3 regions of the Mesorhizobium sp. USDA 4413 genome follow, and region 3 is predicted to be linked to each of the others. Evidence: riboswitches for the same ligand, from Rfam matches in the RefSeq annotation. Region 3 holds a riboswitch; each other region holds the start of a gene.

Evidence for each region. Region 3 has a riboswitch for thiamine pyrophosphate ahead of thiC (phosphomethylpyrimidine synthase ThiC). Riboswitches for the same ligand answer to the same signal wherever they lie in the genome.
Region 1: linked by a shared signal. The riboswitch ahead of thiB (thiamine ABC transporter substrate binding subunit) and the one ahead of thiC (phosphomethylpyrimidine synthase ThiC) in region 3 are both predicted to bind thiamine pyrophosphate.
Region 2: linked by a shared signal. The riboswitch ahead of thiC (phosphomethylpyrimidine synthase ThiC) and the one ahead of thiC (phosphomethylpyrimidine synthase ThiC) in region 3 are both predicted to bind thiamine pyrophosphate.

Annotation. Positions count from the first base shown of each region.
Region 1 is NZ_JBVPRP010000001.1:292,062-299,764, forward strand. It holds gene ACVMIM_RS01475 (caspase family protein) at 1-626, shown strand, start outside; gene ACVMIM_RS01480 (M48 family metalloprotease) at 695-2,164, opposite strand; gene thiQ (thiamine ABC transporter ATP-binding protein) at 2,314-3,102, opposite strand; gene thiP (thiamine/thiamine pyrophosphate ABC transporter permease) at 3,102-4,715, opposite strand; gene thiB (thiamine ABC transporter substrate binding subunit) at 4,959-5,960, opposite strand; TPP riboswitch at 6,013-6,118, opposite strand; gene ACVMIM_RS01500 (thiamine diphosphokinase) at 6,254-6,898, shown strand; gene ACVMIM_RS01505 (ABC-F family ATP-binding cassette domain-containing protein) at 6,900-7,703, shown strand, end outside.
Region 2 is NZ_JBVPRP010000001.1:2,612,685-2,620,387, forward strand. It holds gene thiO (glycine oxidase ThiO) at 1-630, opposite strand, end outside; gene thiC (phosphomethylpyrimidine synthase ThiC) at 634-2,472, opposite strand; TPP riboswitch at 2,576-2,691, opposite strand; gene ACVMIM_RS12550 (Fic family protein) at 2,897-4,441, opposite strand; gene ACVMIM_RS12555 (hypothetical protein) at 4,670-4,798, shown strand; gene ACVMIM_RS12560 (Fic family protein) at 4,839-5,441, opposite strand; gene ACVMIM_RS12565 (hypothetical protein) at 5,511-5,813, shown strand; gene ACVMIM_RS12570 (porin) at 6,367-7,521, opposite strand.
Region 3 is NZ_JBVPRP010000001.1:5,113,943-5,121,645, reverse strand. It holds gene ACVMIM_RS25150 (NAD-dependent epimerase/dehydratase family protein) at 1-884, shown strand, start outside; gene ACVMIM_RS25145 (aspartate aminotransferase family protein) at 907-2,382, shown strand; gene ACVMIM_RS25140 (hypothetical protein) at 2,395-3,624, shown strand; gene ACVMIM_RS25135 (FkbM family methyltransferase) at 3,621-4,379, shown strand; TPP riboswitch at 4,581-4,696, shown strand; gene thiC (phosphomethylpyrimidine synthase ThiC) at 4,800-6,638, shown strand; gene thiO (glycine oxidase ThiO) at 6,642-7,649, shown strand; gene thiS (sulfur carrier protein ThiS) at 7,618-7,703, shown strand, end outside.

The sequences.
Region 1 (7,703 bases), 4.8 Mb from region 3:
TCGCCTCGTCCGGAATGGGGACGGCCGCCGACACACCGAAGGCAGGCGACCTCTATTCGAAGGCGGCCGACAAGGGAGACCCCTACGCCATGGCTGCCTGGGGCCGCGCTTTGTTCAACGGCCTCGGCGTCGAGCGCGACACCGGCAAGGGACTGGACCTGCTGCTCCAGGCAGCGGCGATGGGACACATCGATGCGATGAAGGAGCTTGCGGTGATCTTCAACGAAGGCCGCAACGGCGTGCCCGCCGACCCGGCCCGTGCCCTGGCTTTCCTGAAGGCGGGCATGGAGCGGCAAAACGTGTATTCGATGGGCATCCTGGGCCTTCCCGCGCGAAGCACCCCCGTGGTCATAGCGTGCAAACCCCCGAAGGTCATCACGAAGATAAAGGTGATCCGCGTGCCCGTGTCGAAACCGAAGCCCGTCACACCGACAGTTCCGGAAAAACCTGGGATCAAGCCGGTGCCAACGGAAACCGGGAGGCCACCCTGGAGTGGCAGTGGCGCCGGCGGCAGTACGGGCGGCGGCACTACCGGAGGTGGCCAAAGTGAGGGTGGCGGCACCGGTGGTGGCACTACCGGTGGTAGCCAAAGTGAGGGTGGCAGCACCGGTAGCGACGGCTTGTGACGACAACGGCCCCCGACCGGGCGATTGGTCAAGCCGGCGGCGCCCGGTCGGGCTGAACTCGCGAGTCCCTACTTGTCGGTGACGATCTTGACCTTGTCGCCGGCCGATACGCTGGCGCCCGGCGACATGGCGTTGAGCACGCGGAACAGGTCGAGCTTGCGGTCGACGCCGACCATCTGGGCCGCGAGCGAGCCCATGGTCTGGCCGGGCTGCACGGTGACGACCCGGATATGCAGCGGCTTCAGCGCCGCCTTCTCGGCCGGGCTCAGCACGCGGAAGGAGCCGCTGACCGAGCGCGCGACCGGATCCAGCGACGCGCTGGCAGAGGGCGCCGCTGTCAGCAGCCTGTAGACCTGCCCGCCGGCGCGGATCACCGCGATGTCGAACTGCCAGCCTTGGGCACTGGCATGCGCTATCGCCGCGTCGTTGCCGTTAATCGTCTCCTGGCGCACGCTGGCGTCTTCGAGCCCCGCCACCCAGCCGCTGCGGATGTAATCGGTGAGCGAGACCGACTTGTCGATCGCCACCCCGTCGAAGCGGATGGCGATGTCGCCAGGCCCGGTCGCGGTGACCGCGGCCGCCGAATTGTCGATGACGAAACCGTCCGGCACGGTGAAGGATACGCCGAGATTGGGGTGCATGAAGGTCTGGCCGCGCACATAGCCTTCTTCCGGCGTGTCGCCGTAAAGCAGGCCGTCTATGCCGGCCAGGAATGCGTCGCGATCACGCGTGCCGACGCCGGGCGGGCCGAAATTGCGCGCAAGGCGCTGCGCCAGCTCGATACGCTGCGGCGTGTTGGGGTGCGTCGCCAGGAAGTCGAGGCTGGCGTCGGTGGCGCCGCTGACGGAGCGGAAATCCGTATAGGCCGACATCGACTGCAGGAAGCGGCCGGCGGCGTAAGGATCGTAGCCCGCCTCGCCGATCGACTTGATGCCGATGGCGTCGGCCTGCAGTTCCTGATTGCGCGAGAATTGCGCAAGCCTGAGCTTGCCGCGGATCAGCGCCGCCTTGGCGGTCGGGCTGTCGCCCAGAACGTCGGAAACCACCTTGGTGGCCAGGCCTTCCTCGGCCTCGAGCTGCTGCCGCTGCAGTCCATGATTGGCGGTGACGTGGCCCATCTCATGCGCGATGACGGCGGCAAGCTCGGAGGAGTCGTTGGCCAGCGCCAGCAACCCGCGCGTCACATAGAGATAGCCGCCCGGCAGCGCGAAGGCGTTGACGTTGGGCGAATTGAGGATGGTGATGCGATAGGTCTGGGTCGGGTTGGCCGACACCACCGTCAGGTTACCGACGACCTTGGCCACCATGCGTTCCAGCTTCGGATCGGAATATTCGCCGCCATAGGTGGCGAGAATCCGGGGATGCTGCGCCTTCGCCATTTCGGCGAGCTTGGCGTTGGCGACGACATTGTCGACGGTGATCGGCTTGTCGGAGGGCTGGAAGCCGCTCTCCTGCACGTCCGGCGGCGTGAACATCTGGCAGCTGGCCAGCGCCACGGCAACGCTTGCCAGCGCGAAAAACCGTGCCAGTGGCCTCATCCACACTTTCTCAGTGCCGGTCGACAGATCGGCTTCCTTTCGAAATCTTTCGGCAAATCACCACCCGGACCAGCATGGCCGGACCTAGCCACACTCCCCCGGACAAGGCAAGCAAACGCCAAATCACCCATTGCCGGTTTGGCCGCAAATTATGTCCGCTTCCGGGCAATATGTTGTGTTCCGGCAACGGTGCCGCCTCGATCGCCGATATAGCGCCTGAAGGCATCCGGTCCAGACCGATCGAAGAAATCGTCGGCCGGCCCGGCCGCCGCGATCGTGCCTTCATCGAGAAATGCCACGTCCTCGCCGATGCGGCGCGCATCTTCCGGCTGATGCGTGACGAACAGCACCGTCATTTCGCGCTCGGCATGGATGCCGGCGACAAGGTCGAGCATGTCCTCGCGCAGCGCCGGGCCGAGCGATGCGAAAGGCTCGTCGAGCAGCAGTACCGGCCGGTCGCGCAGCAGCACCCTCGCCAGCGCCACGCGCTGCCGCTCGCCGCCGGAGAGCTCGCGCGGCAGCCGCTTTTCCTTACCCGTCAGGCCGACACGCGCCAGCGCCTCGGCGACGGCAATGCGGTCGGCGTCGCCGAGCCTCAGCGACGGCGAGCGGCCGAGCCCGACATTGGCTTCGACGGAAAGATGCGCGAACAAATTGTTTTCCTGGAACACCATCGACACCGGTCGCGCCGAAGGGCTCAGGTTGCCGACATCGATGCCGCCGATCAGCACCTTGCCTGTATCGGGCGTTTCGAAGCCGGCTATCAGATTGAGCAGCGTCGACTTGCCGGAACCGCTCGGCCCCATGATGGCGGTGATCCTGCCGGCCGCGAATTCGGCATCGAAGCGGAAGGAAGACTCGCCATAGCTGAACGAGACGCCATCCAGCGCGACCGTTAGGCCCTTTTTCGCCGCTGTGCCGTCGATGGTCGTCGTCATCACTTTCCTTCCCGCCCCAGCCGGTCGGCGGCGACCACCAGCATCAGGCAGACCAGGCCGAGCAGCAAGGCAAGTCCCGCGGCGTCGGCGGTCCGATAGCTGCCCATGCGCGCCAAAAGCAGATAGGGCAAGGTCTGCACGGAATCGCTGCCGAACAGCGCGATCACGCCGAGATCGCCGAGCGACAGCGCCATGGCGAATGCAAAGCCGATCGCCAAGGGCCGCCTCAATGACGGCCAGTCGATCAGGCTGAGCCGGGTCCATCCGGATATGCCGAGCGCCAGGCAAAGCCGCTCATGGCGCTCGCTCGCCGCGTCATAGGCCGGGCGGATGGCACGGATGGCGAAGGGCATCGCCATCACCGCGTTGACGGCGACGACCATGACCGGCGCGACGGCGAAGACATCGGTGAGGTTGCGGAGCGTCAGGAACCAGCCGGCGCCAAGCACGATCGGCGGCACGACAAGCACGAAGCCGGCGCCCGTGTCGGCGGCATGTTCGAGCAGCGACATGGTGCTCCCCGAGCGGCGCCGCAGGGCCAGCGCGCGCCGCGCCGCAATCAACGCCAGCGACAGCGTCACGCTGAGCAGCGCCGCAAGCAAGGCAAGGCCCGCGCTGGTGAGCGTCGCGCGACGCACCGCCTCTTCACCCGCCAGCCGGCCGAGGTTGGCCTCCAGGCCTGAAAACACCGTCGCCAGCATCGGTCCGGCGACAAACAGCAGGCCAAGCGTGATGAGGCCGGCATTCAGCACGATCTCCATGCGGCTTGCCGAGATGTAGCGGCGCGGCGCCACCGGCAGATTGGCGTCGCCGACCGTGTTGGCGCCGAGCCGTGTGAGTGCGACGACCACGATGAAGGTGAGCGCGATCTGCAGCAGCGTCAGCACCACGGCGCGCGCGGGATCGAAATCGAAGCGCAGCGCCTGGTAGATGGCGACCTCCAGCGTCGTCGCGGCCGGACCGCCACCCAGCGTCAGCACGATGGTGAAGGAGGTGATGCAGAGCATGAAGACCAGCCCCGCAATTCCCGGCAAGGCGGCGCGCAGCACCGGCCATTCGATCAGCCGGAAGGCTGGCCGGGCGCCCATGCCGAGCTGGCTCGCCAGTCGCCACTGGTCGGCGGGAACGGTGCCCAGCGCCTCGAGGAAGAGGCGCGTCGCCAGTGGCAGGTTGAAGAAGACATGCGCGACCAGGATGCCGGAGAGGCCGTAGATCCCCGGCCATTCGCCGCCGCCAAGCCCGGCGAAGACGCCGGCAAAATATCCGGCCCGACCGTAGAGCGCCAAGATGCCGAGCGCGGCGACAATCGCCGGCAACGCCAGCGGCAAGGTGAACAATTGCAGGATCAGGGCGCGGCCGGGGAAGCTTGGATGCCTCGATAAAGCGCGCGCCACCAACAGCGCCGGCGCGACCGACAGCAGCGTCGAGAGAGCCGCCTGCCACAGCGTGAAGCGGGCGACGCGCAGGAGGTAGCCGTCGAAAGCGGCGGCAGCACCGGAAAGATCATGCGCGCCTTCGACGGCAAGGCCGGCGAAGGCACCGCCGATGAGCAGCGCGATGGCCGCAAGGGCGAAGACGCCGGCGGTGACGCGGGAGTCAGCGCGCGGCCGCACGCAGCACCATTTGGGTTCGACCTAGCGAACGCCGCGTTCCTTCGCGCCCCCCTCTGTTCTGCCGGATATCTCCCCCTCTAGGGGAGAGATTGGCAGCTTTGGCACCCCGCTCAGTCCTGCGGCGTTGGAGAATGGCGAAAGTCGAGATGACAGCTGATCTCCCCCCTTGAGGGGGAGATGTCCGGCAGGACAGAGGGGGGCGCCGTAGAGCAATCATCTTGGAAGGATAATAACCAAGACCAGCTACTTGCTCATCACCGCCAGCCACTCATCCACCCAGGCCTTGCGGTTGGCCGCGACTTCCTGTGGGCTGAACAACAGGGTCTTGGTCGGCTTCACCAGTTTGTCGAAGGCCGGGTTGAGCGGCTTGTCGGTCTTTCCGGCCGGGAACATCCAGTTGGTCTCCGGAATGACGTCCTGGAACTTCGGCCCGGTCATGAAGGCGATAAACTTCTGTGCCAGCGGGTTCTTCGCGCCGGTCGTCGTGATGCCGGCAACCTCGATCTGCAGGTATTCGCCCTCCTCGAAAGAGGCCGCCTGATAGCGCTCGGTGTTCTCAGCCACCATGTGGTAGGCCGGCGAGGTGGTGTAGGAGAGTACCATCGGCGCCTCGCCCTTGGTGAACAGGCCATAGGCCTCGCTCCAGCCGGGTGTCACCGTCAGGACTTTCGACTTGAGCTTGGCCCAGGCTTCCGGCGCCTTGTCGCCATAGACAGACTTCACCCACAGGAGCAGGCCGAGGCCGGGCGTCGAGGTGCGCGGATCCTGGATGACGATCTTGTCGGTTCCGGCACCCTCGACCAGATCCTTCAGGCTCTTCGGCGGCGTCTTCAGCTTCTGCGTGTCATAGACCACGGCGAAATAGCCATAGTCGAAAGGCACGAAAGTGTCGTCGCTCCAGCCGCCCGGCACATTGATGCCCGAGACTTCGCCATGCGGCGCGAACAGGCCGCTCGCCTTGGCATCGGCGGTGAGATTGGTGTCGAGGCCAAGCACGATATCGGCCTTGGTGCCGGCGCCCTCCAGCTTGACGCGGTTGAGGAGCGCCACTCCGTCGGCCACCGAGACGAATTGGAGATCGCAGCCGCATTCGGCCTCGAATTCCTTCTTCACCGCCGGTCCCGGACCCCAATCGGCGGTGAAGCTCTCATAGGTGTAAACGGTGAGCTTGTCCTTTGCCTGGGCAGGCGCGACGCCGGCCAGGAGCGATAAAAGACCGGTTGCAACAATGAGATTGGACAGCATTGCGCGCATCGGCGCCTCCTTCGTTAGAGTGACAAGGAATTGAGGCGCCGGATGGTCCGAAACGTCTAATCCCTCCGCCGGTACAAACCGGATCAGGTTCAGCGGGTTGGCTCGATTGCCTCTCAGCCGGATCACGTCCGGCACCCCGTTAGAGCGCTTCGAGAGATAAGCGCGGCCGAAGCGCCGCGCAAGCGGAAGTTTGCCGGGCAGCTAATGTTCTGAGGCAGGACGCGGGCCGAAGCGCACTGCATCCGACTTCCGTTTCGCCCGGTGGGCTGGTAAGGGCGACGCCCATGGGCACATTCACCATTCTGCTTGGCGGCGAGCTCATTCGCACGCCCCGGCTCGAACGCCAGATCGAGGATTCGCGCGTCATCGCCGCCGATGCCGGCATCGGCCATGCCCGCATGCTTGGCCTAGTGCCGGAACTCTGGGTCGGCGATTTCGACTCGGTGCCGGCGAACCTGCCCGTAGATCTGGCCGCCGTTCCGCGAAAGATCTTCCCGACCGAAAAGGACATGACCGACGGAGAGCTCGCCATAGCGGAAGCGCTTCAGCGCGGCGCGACCAGCCTCCTGTTGGCCGGAGCCTTCGGCGGCAAGCGCGCCGACCACGCCTTCCTGCATCTGGCGCTCGCCATGCGGCTGGCCGAGGCGGGCACCACCGTGCTGCTGACGAGCGGCGCGCAGGAAGGCGTTCCGGTTTTGCCCGGCAGTGCCGGTTTCGACTATGCTGACGGCACCTTGTTTTCGGTGCTCGGCTTCTCCGAGCTCGCCGGGCTGACGGTCACCGGCGCCAAATGGCCGCTCGACCGCGTCGAGGTGGCGTTCGGCTCCTCGCTCACTATATCAAACGAGGTCAAAGGGCAGCTTGGAATCGCGCTGGAGCGCGGCCGGGCGCTGCTGCTGGCCCGCCCCTATCCTCTTCCAGAAAGCTGATATGGCGCCGCCACTCCTCAATCTCGATGGCATTAAATTGACCTTCGGCGGCACGCCGCTGCTCGACGGCGCGGCGCTCAGCGCATCCGCCGGCGAGAAGATCGCGCTGGTCGGCCGCAACGGCTCGGGCAAGTCGACGCTGCTCAAGATCGCCGCCGGGATGATCGAGCCGCAGGACGGCGAGGTCTTCCGTCAGCCCTCGGCCACGGTCCGCTATCTGCCGCAGATGCCGGACATGGACGGCTTCGCCAGCGTGCGCGCCTATGTCGAGGCAGGTCTCGGCCCGGCCGACGATCCGCATCGCGCCAGCTATCTGATGGAACATCTCGGCCTCACCGGTGAGGAACGACCGAACGACCTTTCCGGCGGCGAGGCGCGGCGCGCCGCTCTTGCCCGCGTCATGGCGCCCGAGCCCGACATCCTTTTGCTCGACGAGCCGACCAATCATCTCGATCTTTCGGTGATTGAGTGGCTGGAAGAAGAGCTTGCCCGCACCTCGTCGGCGGTGATCCTGATCTCGCACGACCGCCGCTTTCTCGAGCGCGTCTCGCGCGCCACGGTCTGGCTCGATCGCGGCCAGACGCGGCGGCTGGACAAGGGCTTCGCCCATTTCGAGGAATGGCGCGACCAGGTGCTGGAAGAAGAAGAGCGCGAACAGCACAAGCTCGGCCGCCAGATCGTGCGCGAGGAGCATTGGCTGCGCTATGGCGTGACCGCCAGGCGCAAGCGCAACATGCGCCGCCTCGGCGAATTGCAGGCCATGCGCCAGCGTTTCCGCAGCCATCGCGGTGCCGAGGGCACCGCC
Region 2 (7,703 bases), 2.5 Mb from region 3:
GAGCAGACGCACCGGCCGGGCGAGTGAGACCTCACGCGTGTGGAGGATCAGCATTTCGCCGCGCACGCCGCGCAAGTCGTCGTCGGCCCGCGCCATGCCCGTGCAATCGATCACCTGATCGAAGCCGGAAGGAGCGATCTCGCCCGCCTCGAAGAGGAAGATGACGCCCATTGTGCGCAGTTTGCCGGCCAGCGCTTCGAGAACCCGGCGCGGATCGAGATGAGCTTCGCCGGCAAAGAACACCCCCTCGCGGAAGCGATCGGCAAGATCGGGCTCGAGGGCGGCAAGCGCCTCTTCGTCGACGGATTCGCAATTGCCCGTGCGAGCCGCATAACGGGCAAGCTCGGATGCATCGCGCGCATGGGCGACAACGAGAGTACCGGCTTTCGTCACGAGCCCGGGCAGTGTCCTTTCCCACCACTCGGCCGAAGTTTTGCCGAGCGTGACAACCGCCTCTTCGGCGCTTTCGCGCTCGCACCAGGGAGCGAGCATACCGCCGGCAAGCCAGGAGGCCTTGCCGCCTATCCGGCCCCTGATTTCAGCAACCGTAACCGACGCACCCCGCGCAGCCAATTCATGGGCGACGGTGAGGCCTGCCACACCGGCGCCTTTGACAAGCACACGGCGCATGACTCAGCGCGACGCCTGATCATCAAGCGCCGAAGGCTGTTCTTCCGACGTTTTGACCGGCATATAGAGATCGCCGCCTGCGCGGTATTTCTCCGCCATCGCCGCCATCCCCTCCTTTTGCGCTTCCGCGCGAATGTCGTGGGAGATGCGCATGGAGCAGAATTTCGGTCCGCACATCGAGCAGAAGTGCGCGACTTTATGCGCCTCCTTGGGCAACGTCTCGTCGTGGAGCGAACGCGCCGTCTCGGGATCGAGCGACAAGTTGAACTGGTCTTCCCAGCGGAACTCGAACCGCGCCCGCGACAGCGCGTCGTCGCGGATCTTCGCCGCCGGGTGCCCCTTGGCGAGATCGGCTGCATGCGCGGCGATCTTGTATGTGATGACCCCGGTCTTGACGTCGTTGCGGTCGGGCAGTCCGAGATGTTCCTTCGGCGTCACATAGCAGAGCATGGCTGTGCCGAACCAGCCGATCATGGCGGCGCCGATGCCGGAGGTGATGTGGTCGTAGCCGGGCGCGATGTCCGTGGTCAGCGGCCCAAGCGTGTAGAAAGGCGCCTCACCGCAAACGGCAAGCTGCTTGTCCATGTTCTGCTTGATCTTGTGCATGGGAACATGGCCCGGGCCTTCGATCATCACCTGGCAGTCCTTTGCCCAGGCGATCTTAGTCAGTTCGCCAAGCGTCTCCAGCTCGGCGAACTGCGCTTTATCATTGGCATCGGCGATCGAGCCGGGGCGAAGGCCGTCGCCGAGCGAGAAGGAGACGTCATAAGCCCGGGCGATATCGCATATCTCATCGAAATGCTCGTAGAGGAAGCTTTCGCGATGATGGTGCAGACACCATTTCGCCATGATCGAGCCGCCGCGGGAGACGATGCCCGTGACCCTGTCGACGGTCAGCGGGATATAATGCAGCCGCACGCCTGCATGAATGGTGAAATAGTCGACGCCTTGCTCGGCCTGCTCGATCAGCGTGTCGCGATAGACCTCCCAGCTCAGATCTTCGGCGACGCCGCCCACCTTCTCCAGCGCCTGGTAGAGCGGCACCGTGCCGATCGGCACCGGCGCGTTGCGCACGATCCATTCGCGGATGTTGTGGATGTTGCGGCCGGTCGACAGGTCCATGACAGTGTCGGCGCCCCAGCGGATCGCCCAGACCATCTTTTCGACCTCTTCGGCCATCGAGGAGGTGACGGCGGAATTGCCGATATTGGCGTTGATCTTCACCAGGAAATTGCGGCCGATGATCATCGGCTCGCTCTCGGGGTGATTGATGTTGGCGGGAATGATCGCGCGGCCCCGCGCCACCTCGTCGCGTACGAATTCCGGTGTGACGAAATCCGGGATCGATGCGCCAAATGCCTCGCCGTCCTGTTCAAGCCTGCCGCGCAGCATCTCGCGACCGAGATTCTCGCGGATGGCCGCGAATTCCATTTCGGGCGTGATGATGCCAGCGCGCGCATAGGCAAGCTGCGTCACGGCCTTGCCGGCCTTGGCCCGCAGCGGACGGTTGCGGATCGGAAATCCCCGCGTCAGGCGCTCGCCTGTCGCAAATCCGTTGTCCTCGGGCCTGAGGTGGCGACCATCATAGGCTTCGACATCGCCGCGCGCGGCAATCCAGTCTTGCCGAAACCGGGTAAGGCCCTTCTCGATATCGGTTTCGATCGCGGGGTCGGTGTAGGGGCCTGACGGGTCGTAGACCGTCACCGGCGGCTCGCCGGCAGTCGGGTGCACCGCGATCTCGCGCATCGGCACCCTGATTCGCGGATGCAGGACGCCGGGTTTGTGGATCTTCCGCGAAGCCGGCAGCGGCCCGGTCGATACGGTCGGGGTCAGGGCATTCATTTGAGGCTCCTTTGCTCGTTGCATTGGAGACCCAGTTCTGTGCCGGAAGGATGAAAAGACGCTTCGGTTTACCTGCCGAGACAGGTCTTCGGGCATGAACTCCCGCAAAGCGCTTGCACCGTCCCTCCGCCAGTATGAACTGGATCAGGTTCAACGGGTCACTGCGCCGCAAAGCCAGCAGTATCTCAGCCCCTTGCCGGGACTCCCCTGGTGAATGCTTGCGAATTGACCGGGCCGGCGCCGCTTTGTCAAGCGCGTTCGGGCAGCGGGCAGGCCGCGGCGCTGATCGGCTGCTGATCAAACTGCGGGAAACAGTTCGCGCACATGGCGGCGACAAATCGCGCGCCCGAGACAGGGCGGGGAAGGGACAAGAAGATTGTCAAATCACCGGACTGAAAGTTCGATTCTTGCGATGAGCTCGCCTTCAATCGGCACCAAAGGTTTGCGCGTAGATCGCTTCGATGCGCCTTGCCTCGTCGTTGGTCAGCTCGGCGAATTCCTTTTGGCGGGCGCGGTTCGACAGGTGGCCACCATTCTGATGGAGGAAACGGAAGAGTAGATCGGTTAGCCGGTCGGGCAGGTCGATAAAGGTACCGATCTGTCGCCGGAAATGATCGTAGCGCTGCAGAAAAGCGGTTTCGTCGGGAAGGTCCCGTTCGATCGTCCTTTGAACGCAGGAATAGAGGAATTCGGCTTGCGGGGTTGCGTCGAAAAATCGGTAGAAATCCCCGGTGTCATTCAGCACCCGGACGTTGAATTGCGGCGTCGCTTCCCAGTGGACCAATGGCAAAAGGCGCCGGGAATAGCTCTCGAGCACGCGCCGGTACTCATCTATCTGGTCCAGGATCGCGGCCGAGACGGGAAACACCACTCCCGACGGATTGAAGCCGTGCGTGGCAAGGACGTGATGGATTAGATAGCGGTGAATACGGCCGTTTCCGTCCTCGAACGGGTGGATATAGACAAAGCCGAAGGCGAGGATAGCGGCGGCGATGACTGCATCAAGGTTTTTCGCGGGGCCTTGATCGAAGGCCATCATCCCGTCAATCAGCCGCGGCAGGTCCTCAGGCCGAGCGCTGATGTGATCGGGCAGGGGCATGCGATTCTCCCTGTCATGCTCACCGACGAAGCCTCCCTCCTTTCGAAAGCCAAGTCTCACGAAACGGGCATCGCCGAGGACAATTCTTTGCAGGCGAAGCAACTCATCGCGATCGATTGGTTGCCGGCCAGCTTCGGCGATAGCGCGGCCCCAGCGTTGGATGCGATCTTCCGGCGGGCGCTCGCCCTCGATCGCGTAGCTTGATCGGGAGTCTTTGAGCAAAAGAAAGGCGGCGGTCCGAGCAAGGAGGTCGCGCGGCACGTCCGCTACGATTGCCTCCGCGCGTCGCGCCAGCTCAAGGCCGATGAATTTTTCGAGCGTCTTGGTGCGGAACACCAGAGGGCAGAACTCAGGCGTACCGGGGAGATTGTCCTTTATGCGGTAGCGCGAGACGGTTTTCTCGGGTCCGGACCACTGCAGCTCGGGATCGATGATCGGAACATAGCGTCCGGCATCAGCATCGGGCAGATCGAGACGCGCGCCTGTCAGCCATTCATATAAAAACCAGATTCGGCGGGCATAACCGCCGCTCGGGCTTTCACGGACCAGCGCCTCGATCGGCCCCGGACCGGTCACTTGGAAGAGCCGCTTGAGGACGGCTAGGTCGAGCCCTTCGTACTTGAGCGCGAAGGTTAGGTGGCCTTCGAGGGTTGGATGCGGAGCATGGCGGGGCGTCATGATCCGCCAGCCATTCCGTTCGGTAACGCGATGATGCTGGCCGGTGGCAGACAACGTTCGCGGCAATGGCACAGCGAGACCATAGGCTCCGATCAGGGCGCTATAGCCGGCCGGGGTCGCCGTCTCGGGAAGCCGGACTTCCTGAAAAACGATAACAGGGCCTGAAAATTGGTTCTGCTGCGCCGATACCATGAAATTGGGCTCTTCTCTCGAATTCCTGTCCAAGTCGGCCAGTGTCCATGAAAAATGAACCTATCCCATGAAAATAGATGCTGCAAACTGGATTTTGCCGAAAACGGATTCTACAATGTTGCTGAGAGGTTTCGCGCTAGATTTTCTGCCCCTTGGCGACGACTGGGCCGTCTTAACGCAGGGTGGCAGCGTGCCGAACGTCTCTTTCGGGGCGAAACGACCGCCGCGATGAGTAGCCCCTTCTGGCGTCGCATTTGCGCGATCGCGAAATCGTTCACCGTGACCAACGGTCACCTGGCGACCATTGCCTGGACCGGCAGGAAGAACCGCCATCGCGTCAAGAAACTGGGCATCTAAGAGGGCGGTGCCTGTCTGGGTAGTCGCTCAGGGCTCGGTTTCAGTAATGCTCGATGGGTCGGGATTCCCCACGGTCGAACGCCGCCGTGCGGCGGATCGGTGATGAAGCCGCTGCTCGCCCGCGTGCAACGACGTTGTACCTGAGCCGACGGCGAACCCTGGACTTCCTTGCAGGACGACTTCTGAACTCACCGGGAACGATCTCGACCTTCGATCCATCTGGTCGTTCCATGAACCTGAATTCTGCGGGCATCTCGTCATAGAACATGCGATGCACCGAAGCGATGAACTCAACCGACGTCGGGCTCGGCAAATCTCCTTTGGAGTACATCTCATCGATTTTGCGCTGGACGATAACGTGCGCCTTGGCCTCGAGCGCTAATGCTCGCCGTTCAGGTTCCACCTCTGCACCCGCCAGTGCCTTTTCGATGTCCTTGGGACGCGTGTTGTGCCCCTCGATCAGGTTCGAGTAGTAGCAATTCATCATCCGAACCAGGTCGGCGAGTTCCGCAGCCGATTCTGGATGGAGGCCGCGCCCCAAATTGTCTGCCTCCCTCTGCAGTTCTACCGTGAGGTCCGCTAAGACGGACGGGATGGTGTCCTGGAAAAAACAGGGCTCGATACGAGCAGGCGTTTCAAGCATTTTTTGCCGATCCTAAAAGATCCCAATTGCCTTTTATGTAAGGCACTTACGTCAGCAATAGGCAAGGGGTTGCCGATTATTGTTGCCGATCTTCGTTGCCACATCGCAGTGTGTACGCCGCAGGAGTGGGGCGAGGGCCTAAGCGAATGCCCTGCAATCTCGATACGGCAAATCGCCCTCCGGTTGTCTAACGTCGCCGATCTTGCCTGGCGCGAGGACAATCGCCGGAAGAGTAACGGCCAGCTGACGGCGCTGGTCCTGTTCGCCGCGATGCGGAACCCGACCTCGAGGAACTTCTGCGGCTACTGGCAGGGGAACAGCCCGCCCGATCCGGACTTCGAGGACTTCGACAGGCCGTTCGCGCCCGCCTGAGCCTCAGGCAGCGATCTCCCACAGGCGGCGGTGGCCGTCCAGCATCGGCGGACGCGCCCAGCCTTCTGGAGAGCATCAAGGATCGAGACAGGCGGTTTGCCGATGAGGGCGACCCGGGGGTCGTCTCCGCAAAGGCCATGCCTTGTCGCGAATTCCTGGGCGCATTCGGCGGTCGACAGCGGCCGCCTGGCGGTGCGCAGGATCTCGAGCGTCATCTGTCGCTTGTTCGTCCCGCCGATAAACTTGTCGAGTTCCTTCCCTCATTGCCGTCGGCGGACGGCCGCGGCGCTTCCGCGGCTGCTCGTCCGGCTTCCATTCCGGCTCGTAGATCGAGATCACCTTGTCGACGGCCGCGATCTGCGCCTGCAACTGGCAAGCGCCGCCACCAGCTCGCGGGCACGCCCTGCCAGCTCGCTTCGTTTGCTCTTCAACTCGTCTGAAACGCCCATCTTGCCCCCTGAATCCTGCTTTCAGAGCTACCGGATCAAAGATTAAACTTCTGGTGGCGGTTGCTACCTGTCATCGCAATTACCTGGATGCAGCTCTTCATCCGTTAGAACGAGCGTTGGAAACGCAGGATGCCGCCGACGCTGTTGTTTTTGTCGGCGTTAGTCCAGTTCACGTTGGAAGGGTCCACCATGCCGACGCCAAAGTCGCCGCAGTGGTCATAGTCGACTTCGGCTGTTACCGTGAAATCTGGAATGAACGTATAGGCGACGTTCGCAGCGACACCATAGTTCTTGAACCGATCGCCCGAGACCTGAAGGTTGAAGACAGTTGCCTCGTTGAACTTGTAAGTGGCGCCAGTCCAGAAGGCCCAGTTGCCGCCCCAAGTTTTGTAGAAGCCGCGGCCGTGAGCGTCGATTGCATTAATGGAATCATCGTTCAGCTTGCCATTGGAACCGTAGCCTAACATTCCGAATAGTGACAGCTCGCTGGTGACATTGACGTCGACGCGGACTTTGCCGGCCACCGATCCGTAGTTGCTGTCATAAGCGGCAACACCGGTAATCGCGCCCCATTGTTGTGTGTATTTCAGGCCGCCGACCACGTGCGGTACGTAGCTATCGATGGTGCCGACCACGCCTTCGCCTTCTTCAAGGGAAACCACGGCCGAAAAGCCGTCGCCGGCGTCAAAGTAGTACTGGATGACGTTGGTTTCCAAATCACCGTAGGGCACGAGCATCTGATTGAGCACGTTGCCGGGATAGCCGATAAACATGTCGAAGGCCGACCAGTCCTTACCAATTCGAAGGTCGCCAAGCTGGATCCAGGCGAAGGTCAGCCTGAAATCTCTATTGGAGGCATAGTTTTGAGTACTGCCCGGATCCGAATAATCGTTGAGATTGCCAAAGTTCATTTGGGCTTCGGTATAGGTCTTCAACGTGCCGAACTCGGTTTCCCGGTTCGTCCAGGTCTTCACCGTGAAGCGGGCATTCTTCTTCCAGGTTGCATTGGTGCTGCCGTCCTCGTGGTCGGTTGCCTTTGCGCCATCCAACGAGCCGACGTCACCCAAGCCGATGTCATAGCGGACATAGCCGCCGATGCGCAGGCAGGTTTCGGTGCCTGGGATATAGAAGAAGCCTGCGCCATAGACGTCGCAGATGTTGACGTATTCGTCCGCAACTGGCTCGGCGTCGACGGCGCGTGCGTCCGAAACTGCAATGAGGGTCGCAGCTGAGCCGAGAAGAAGGCTCGTGATCTTCATTCTGAATCTCCGTTCAAAGATATAAAAGAGGAAGGGCGTCAAAGAGCGGATCCTTCCCTTATCCCCACGATCTAAAAGTGAGGCGCAATGCACTGCGCCTTTCACAGGGTAACGAGCCCCTCATGACAATTGTTCAAGAACAGAGGCGAAGAAGCTGAATCGTATTGTTAAACAGCGGGGCA
Region 3 (7,703 bases):
CGGTGCGCTTCATCACCTGCGATATCACCGATCCGGCCTCGGTCGCAGCGGTCGGACTCAAGGCCGACGACATGGTCTATAACCTCTCGGCCAAGATGCTGTCGCCGATCCAGGTGCGCGCCAAGCGGCACGATTTCTTCTTCCCGGTGAATTTCCACGGCACCGAGAACATCATCCAGGCGATGGACAAGGCCGGCGCCTCGAAGCTGATCCACTACACGACCGACATGATCTACGGCCACACGGTGGTGCTGCCGATGACCGAGGATCATCCGGTGGCGCCGCTCGGCGAGTACGGGCTGTCGAAACTGAAGACCGAGGAGCTCGCCGCCGAATGGCGCAAGCGCGGCATGTCGATCTCGCTGTTCAGACCGCGTTTGATCATCGGGCCCGGACGGCTCGGCATCCTGGAAAAGCTGTTCAAGCTGATCGACTGGAATCTTCCGGTGCCGATGATCGGCTCGGGCAGGAACCCCTACCAGTTCATCTCGGTGTTCGACTGCGCGGAGGCCGCCCGCGCGGCCTGGAAAGCCGGCGTGCCGAACGAGGCCTATAATCTCGGCTCGCTCAATCCGCCGCCGGTCAAAAAATTGCTTGGCGATCTCATCCGCCATGCCGGCTCGAAGTCGATCCTGCTGCCGACGCCCGGCTGGGCGGTCAAGCGCACCCTCGACCTGCTCGATTTGCTCAACATGCCGATCATGGATCCGGAGCAGTATCTGATCGCCGACGAGGAATGCGTGCTCGACGTGTCCAAGGCCGAGCGCCAGCTCGGCTGGGTGCCACAATATCGTGACGAGGACATGCTGATCGCCGCCTACAGCGAATACCGCGCCAAGAAGGACGGCCACGCCGTCGCCACGAAACATGTGCCGGCCGAATAGGGCGCGAAGGGGAGATTTCGAGATGACCGTCATCGCCAAGCCGGAACAGACAGGCACGCGCACGCTGGTCGATGCGCCGGCGCTTTCGCCCGCTTCCATCGCCAAGCCCGAGCTGATCAGTGTCGAGCAGGCCAAGGCGATGGACGTCGCCCGCATCACCGATCTGTTCAAGGCGCATCTCAACCCTGGACAGCTGCATTTCATGAAGCTGCTCGGCTTCCACAAGGTCAAGATCGAGCGCGCCGAAGGCATGTTCTACATCGACCAGAACGGCCGCAAGATCCTCGACTTCTTCGGCGGCTTCGGCTCGCTCGCCTTCGGCCACAACCATCCGCGCATCCTGGAAGCCCGCAGGAAATTCCAGGAGGAAAAGCGCCAGGAGATCGCCATCGCCTTCATGTCGCAATATGCGGCAGCACTTGCGCACAACATCGCCAAATGCTCGCCCGGCGATCTCGACATGGTGTTCCTGGGCTCGTCCGGCTCGGAGGCCATGGAAGCGGCGGTCAAGCTAGCCGAGCGCGCCGCGGGCCCGAAGCGGCCGAAAATCGTCTATGCCGAGAATTCCTTCCACGGCAAGACCAAGGGCGTTCTGGCGATCACCGACGGCCAGCTCTACCGCGCGGACTTCAAGGTGGCCGACAATGTCGTGCGGGTTCCCTTCGCCGACATCGACGCCGTCGAGCGTCTGTTCAAGAGCGATCCCGAGATCGGTGTCATCGTGCTGGAAACCATCCAAGGCGGCGGCGGCATCATCCAGGCAAAAGCCGAGTACTGGCAGAAGCTGCGCGCGCTGTGCGATCAATATGGCGTGCTGTGGGTCGCGGACGAGGTGCAGTGCGGCTATGGCCGCTCCGGCCGGTTCTACGCCTTCGAGCACTACGGCGTGGTGCCGGACGTGACGGCGCTGGCGAAATCGCTCGGCGCCGGCAAGGCGGCGGTCGGCGCGATGATCGCCAGGCGCGACGTCTATATGAAAGCCTATGGCACGCCGAAGACGGCGATGATCCATGCCATGGCGACCTTCGGCGGCATGGGCGAGGCCTGCGTCACCGCGATCGAGGGCATCAACGTGCTGTATGACGAAGGCCTGATCGACAACGCCGCATCGACCGGCGAGTACCTTCTGCGGCGGCTGCAGGCGCTGAAGGAAAAATATCCGAAGATCATCAAGGATGTGCGCGGCAAGGGCTTCATGATCGGGCTCGAGTTCCACGACTTCTCGCAGACCCTGCCAATGGTGCTGCGGCCGGTGGTGAGCGTGCTCGACGACAAGCTGAAGGGCTCGCTGTCGGGCTTCGTCGGCTCGCTGCTGCTGCGCGACTACGATGTGCTGGTCGCCTTCACCGAATACAACCGCAACGTCATCCGCCTCGAGCCGCCGCTGATCTGCCAGCCCGAGCATGTCGACCGCTTCGTCGATGCCTTCGACAGCCTGCTGTCGCGCGGCATCGTGGCGATCGTGAAGGATTTCGTGAAAAGCCAGGTCGGTAAGTAGAGGCCACTGAGGATGCTGACCAGGCCTTCCGCTCCGACCAATCCGCTGGAACGGTTGATCGGCGCCGGGCTGGCGTGGGGCGAGAGAGCCTATGCGAAATGGGCCGCGTCGATCGGGGCGGTCGCCTTCTCGCTCTATATCCTGCTCACCGCCGCGACCGCTTGGTTCATGCCTGACACCAATTGGGACATGCTGCCCTATCTGGCGATCGCCGAGGAAGGCGCCTATCCCGATCCGAAGGCGCTGCATGACTATGCCTACAGCGCGGTCAAGGCTGGCGTGTCGGCCGGCGATTACAAGACGCTGACGGACGACGGCGGCGGTTTCCGCAGCCATATGGCGCAGAATGCTGCCGACTTCCACTCGCTGCTCGGCATGTACCGGATCAAGTTCCTCTATGCCGAGATCCTGTCCACCCTCAGCCATGTCGTCTCGCCGGTGGAGGCGATGCGGCTGTTGCAGGCCTTCTCGGTGCTTCTGTTCGGCGCCGTCACGCTCGCCTGGCTGCGCGCAGAAGGCGCGCTGGCGCTGGCGCCGGTCGCCGGCGCCATCCTGATCATGGCCGATTTCGGCGACGCGGCGCGGGCCTCGACGCCGGACCTTTTGTGTTCGGCGCTGTTCCTGGGCGGGGTTTTTTCCTACGTGCGCAAGCGCGACGCGGCGACGGCGATCCTACTTTTCCTCGCTTTCATGGCCAGGCCCGACAACCTCGTCTTCCTCGCCATTTTCGCGGTGCTGCTGGTCGCTTTCCGCGAACGAGCATGGGGGGCACTGGCCGGCTTCGCGGCATCCTTTATTGCTTATTTCGCCATCTCGCACTGGGCGCAGCATCCCGGCTGGTGGCCGCATCTTTGGTTCTCCAGCATCGAGCAGCATTACAATATGGTCGGCTTCGAACCGCCGTTCTCGGTGGCCGCCTATCTGAAGGCCTTTGCCGCGTCGGTGGTGCGCGCGATCAGCATCAACAGCTGGGTCGGTGTTTCGGTCCTGGCGCTGGCCGGCTGGTTCGGGCTCGAGCGCGCTGGCTTCCGGCTGGACCGCCGCGCCGGCATCCTGCTCGCGGCGCTCGTGCTCGGCGTGCTGGCGAAATTCGCCGTCTTCCCGATCCACGACACCCGCATCTATTTCCCCAATCTTCTGCCGCCCTTCCTGCTGCTGGCCGCGCCGCTGATGGCGCTGTGGGCAGCGAGCCAGGGCGGGCGCCGCGCGGCGCTGCAGGTCGTTCCTGGAAATAAGTCATGAGCTCGCTTTCGGGCTTCGCGCGCGTTCTCCTGTCGCTCGGCCTTCCGGCCGGCCTGCTCGATCGCGGCCCGGCGCTGCACGGCACGAAATTCCTCGCCAAGGCGTCGCTGAAGGCACGTTTCGGGGGCAATGGCCGGCCGTTCCAGATGGTCAATGTCGGCGCCTGCGACGGCGCGCTGTTCGACGATGTGACACCCTGGCTGCACCGCATTCCGGGGGCGCGCGCCATGCTGGTCGAGCCGATCCCCTACAATCAGAAGCGGCTTCGCGCCAATTACCCGGATGCCGACCGCTTCATCATCGAACCGGTAGCGGTGACCAGAACCAACGGCACGATCACGGTCCACACCTTCGATGCCGCCGCGCTCGAGGCCGGCACGCTGCCGATCGAGTTCATCGGCTGCTCATCGGTCACCGACACCAACCTGATGTCAGGCAAGAACGCCTGGGGCGAGGCCGACGCCAACTTCAACAAGTTTGCGCAGCATCTGAAGGACATCGAAGTGCCGTCGGAGACCTTGCAGACGCTGCTCGACCGCAACGGCATTACCTATATCGACGCTTTCCTGGTCGACTGCGAAGGCGCCGACTGGATGGTGTTCGAGCAGCTCGACCTTAAGCGCTACCGCCCCGGCATGATCAAGATCGAGGTCGGCGCGCTGCCGGCGGCCGAGATCGGCCAGGTCGTCGTCAAGCTGAAGACCGCCGGCTACCAGGTCGGCTTCCAGGCCGAGGACATCTGGGCCTTCGCCTAGAGCGGTTCATTGTTTCGCGGTAAACGGCGAACCGCTCGATCTCCTTGTTTTGATGCAATTCCCGGACGGAAGGCTACGATGAAGTCGCCGAGCCCGACCGTTCACACTTTCCTGGAATTGCTCTCGCTTGCGCCATCGAACCCGATTTGCCGTCCGGGGCCGAACGCGCTTGACAAGATGGCTCCGGCCCGTCCACCCTAGGCCATTCACCAGGGGAGTCCCGGCAAGGGGCTGAGATACTGCTGGCTTCGCGGCGCAGTGACCCGTTGAACCTGATCCAGTTCATACTGGCGTAGGGACGGTGCAAGCGCTTTGCGGGAGTTCATGCCCGAAGACCTGTTCAAGCAGGCAGATCGAAGCGTCTTTTCATCCTTCCGGCACAGAACTGGGTCTCCAATGCAACGAGCAAAGGAGCCTCAAATGAATGCCTTGACCCCGACCGTATCGACCGGGCCATTGCCCGCTTCGCGCAAGATCTACAAATCCGGCATCCTCCATCCGCAAATCAGGGTGCCGATGCGCGAGATCGCGGTGCACCCGACTGCCGGCGAGCCGCCGGTGACGGTCTACGACCCGTCGGGCCCCTACACCGACCCCGCGATCGAAACCGATATCGAGAAGGGCCTTACCCGGTTTCGGCAAGACTGGATCGTCGCGCGCGGCGATGTCGAGCCCTATGACGGCCGCCACGTCAGGCCGGAGGACAACGGATTTGCGACAGGCGAGCGCCTGACGCGGGGATTTCCGATCCGCAACCGTCCGCTGCGGGCGAAAGCCGGCAAGGCGGTGACGCAGCTTGCCTATGCGCGCGCTGGCATCATCACGCCCGAAATGGAATTCGCGGCCATCCGCGAGAATCTCGGTCGCGAGATGCTGCGCGGCAGGCTTGAACAGGACGGCGAGGCATTTGGCGCATCAATCCCGGATTTCGTCACACCGGAATTCGTACGCGACGAGGTGGCGCGAGGCCGTGCGATCATTCCCGCCAACATCAATCATCCCGAGAGCGAGCCGATGATCATCGGCCGCAATTTCCTGGTGAAGATCAACGCCAATATCGGCAATTCCGCCGTCACCTCCTCGATGGCCGAAGAGGTCGAAAAGATGGTCTGGGCGATCCGCTGGGGCGCCGACACTGTCATGGACCTGTCGACCGGCCGCAACATCCACAACATCCGCGAATGGATCGTGCGCAACGCGCCGGTGCCGATCGGCACGGTGCCGCTCTACCAGGCGCTGGAGAAGGTGGGCGGCGTCGCCGAAGATCTGAGCTGGGAGGTCTATCGCGACACGCTGATCGAGCAGGCCGAGCAAGGCGTCGACTATTTCACCATCCATGCAGGCGTGCGGCTGCATTATATCCCCCTGACCGTCGACAGGATCACGGGCATCGTCTCCCGTGGCGGCTCGATCATGGCGAAATGGTGTCTGCACCATCATCGCGAAAGCTTCCTCTACGAGCATTTCGAGGAGATATGCGATATCGCCCGGGCTTATGACGTCTCCTTCTCGCTCGGCGACGGCCTTCGCCCCGGCTCGATCGCCGATGCCAATGATAAAGCGCAGTTCGCCGAGCTGGAGACGCTTGGCGAACTGACTAAGATCGCCTGGGCAAAGGACTGCCAGGTGATGATCGAAGGCCCGGGCCATGTTCCCATGCACAAGATCAAGCAGAACATGGACAAGCAGCTTGCCTTCTGCGGCGAGGCGCCTTTCTACACGCTTGGGCCGCTGACAACGGACATCGCGCCCGGCTACGACCACATCACCTCCGGCATCGGCGCCGCCATGATCGGCTGGTTCGGCACAGCCATGCTCTGCTATGTGACGCCGAAGGAACATCTCGGACTGCCCGACCGCAACGACGTCAAGACCGGGGTCATCACATACAAGATCGCCGCGCATGCAGCCGATCTCGCCAAGGGGCACCCGGCGGCGAAGATCCGCGACGACGCGCTGTCGCGGGCGCGGTTCGAGTTCCGCTGGGAAGACCAGTTCAACTTGTCGCTCGATCCCGAGACGGCGCGTTCGCTCCACGACGAGACGTTGCCCAAGGAGGCGCATAAAGTCGCGCACTTCTGCTCGATGTGCGGACCGAAATTCTGCTCCATGCGCATCTCCCACGACATTCGCGCGGAAGCGCAAAAGGAGGGGATGGCGGCGATGGCGGAGAAATACCGCGCAGGCGGCGATCTCTATATGCCGGTCAAAACGTCGGAAGAACAGCCTTCGGCGCTTGATGATCAGGCGTCGCGCTGAGTCATGCGCCGTGTGCTTGTCAAAGGCGCCGGTGTGGCAGGCCTCACCGTCGCCCATGAATTGGCTGCGCGGGGTGCGTCGGTTACGGTTGCTGAAATCAGGGGCCGGATAGGCGGCAAGGCCTCCTGGCTTGCCGGCGGTATGCTCGCTCCCTGGTGCGAGCGCGAAAGCGCCGAAGAGGCGGTTGTCACGCTCGGCAAAACTTCGGCCGAGTGGTGGGAAAGGACACTGCCCGGGCTCGTGACGAAAGCCGGTACTCTCGTTGTCGCCCATGCGCGCGATGCATCCGAGCTTGCCCGTTATGCGGCTCGCACGGGCAATTGCGAATCCGTCGACGAAGAGGCGCTTGCCGCCCTCGAGCCCGATCTTGCCGATCGCTTCCGCGAGGGGGTGTTCTTTGCCGGCGAAGCTCATCTCGATCCGCGCCGGGTTCTCGAAGCGCTGGCCGGCAAACTGCGCACAATGGGCGTCATCTTCCTCTTCGAGGCGGGCGAGATCGCTCCTTCCGGCTTCGATCAGGTGATCGATTGCACGGGCATGGCGCGGGCCGACGACGACTTGCGCGGCGTGCGCGGCGAAATGCTGATCCTCCACACGCGTGAGGTCTCACTCGCCCGGCCGGTGCGTCTGCTCCATCCGCGTCATCCGATCTATGTGGTGCCGCGGGCCGATCATCACTTCATGGTCGGCGCGACCATGATCGAAAGCGACCATGACGGGCCGATTACCGCCCGTTCGCTTATGGAGCTCCTTAATGCGGCCTACGCACTTCATCCGGCGTTCGGCGAGGCCGAGATCGTCGAAACGGGCGTGGGCGTTCGCCCTGCCTATCCCGACAATCTGCCACGGGTAAAGCGTCGGAAGGACGGCGCGATCACGATCAACGGCCTTTACCGGCACGGTTTCCTGCTTTCACCGGCCATGGCCGAGCAGGCTGCCGACCTTCTCTTCAATTCATCTGCCGACCTGGAGTCTGAAAATGAAGCTGATCGTCAACGGCGAAGCGCTTGAAGCCAAGGCGGCGACGCTCGACGCCCTTTTGAAGGAGCTGGACTACGAGGGCGG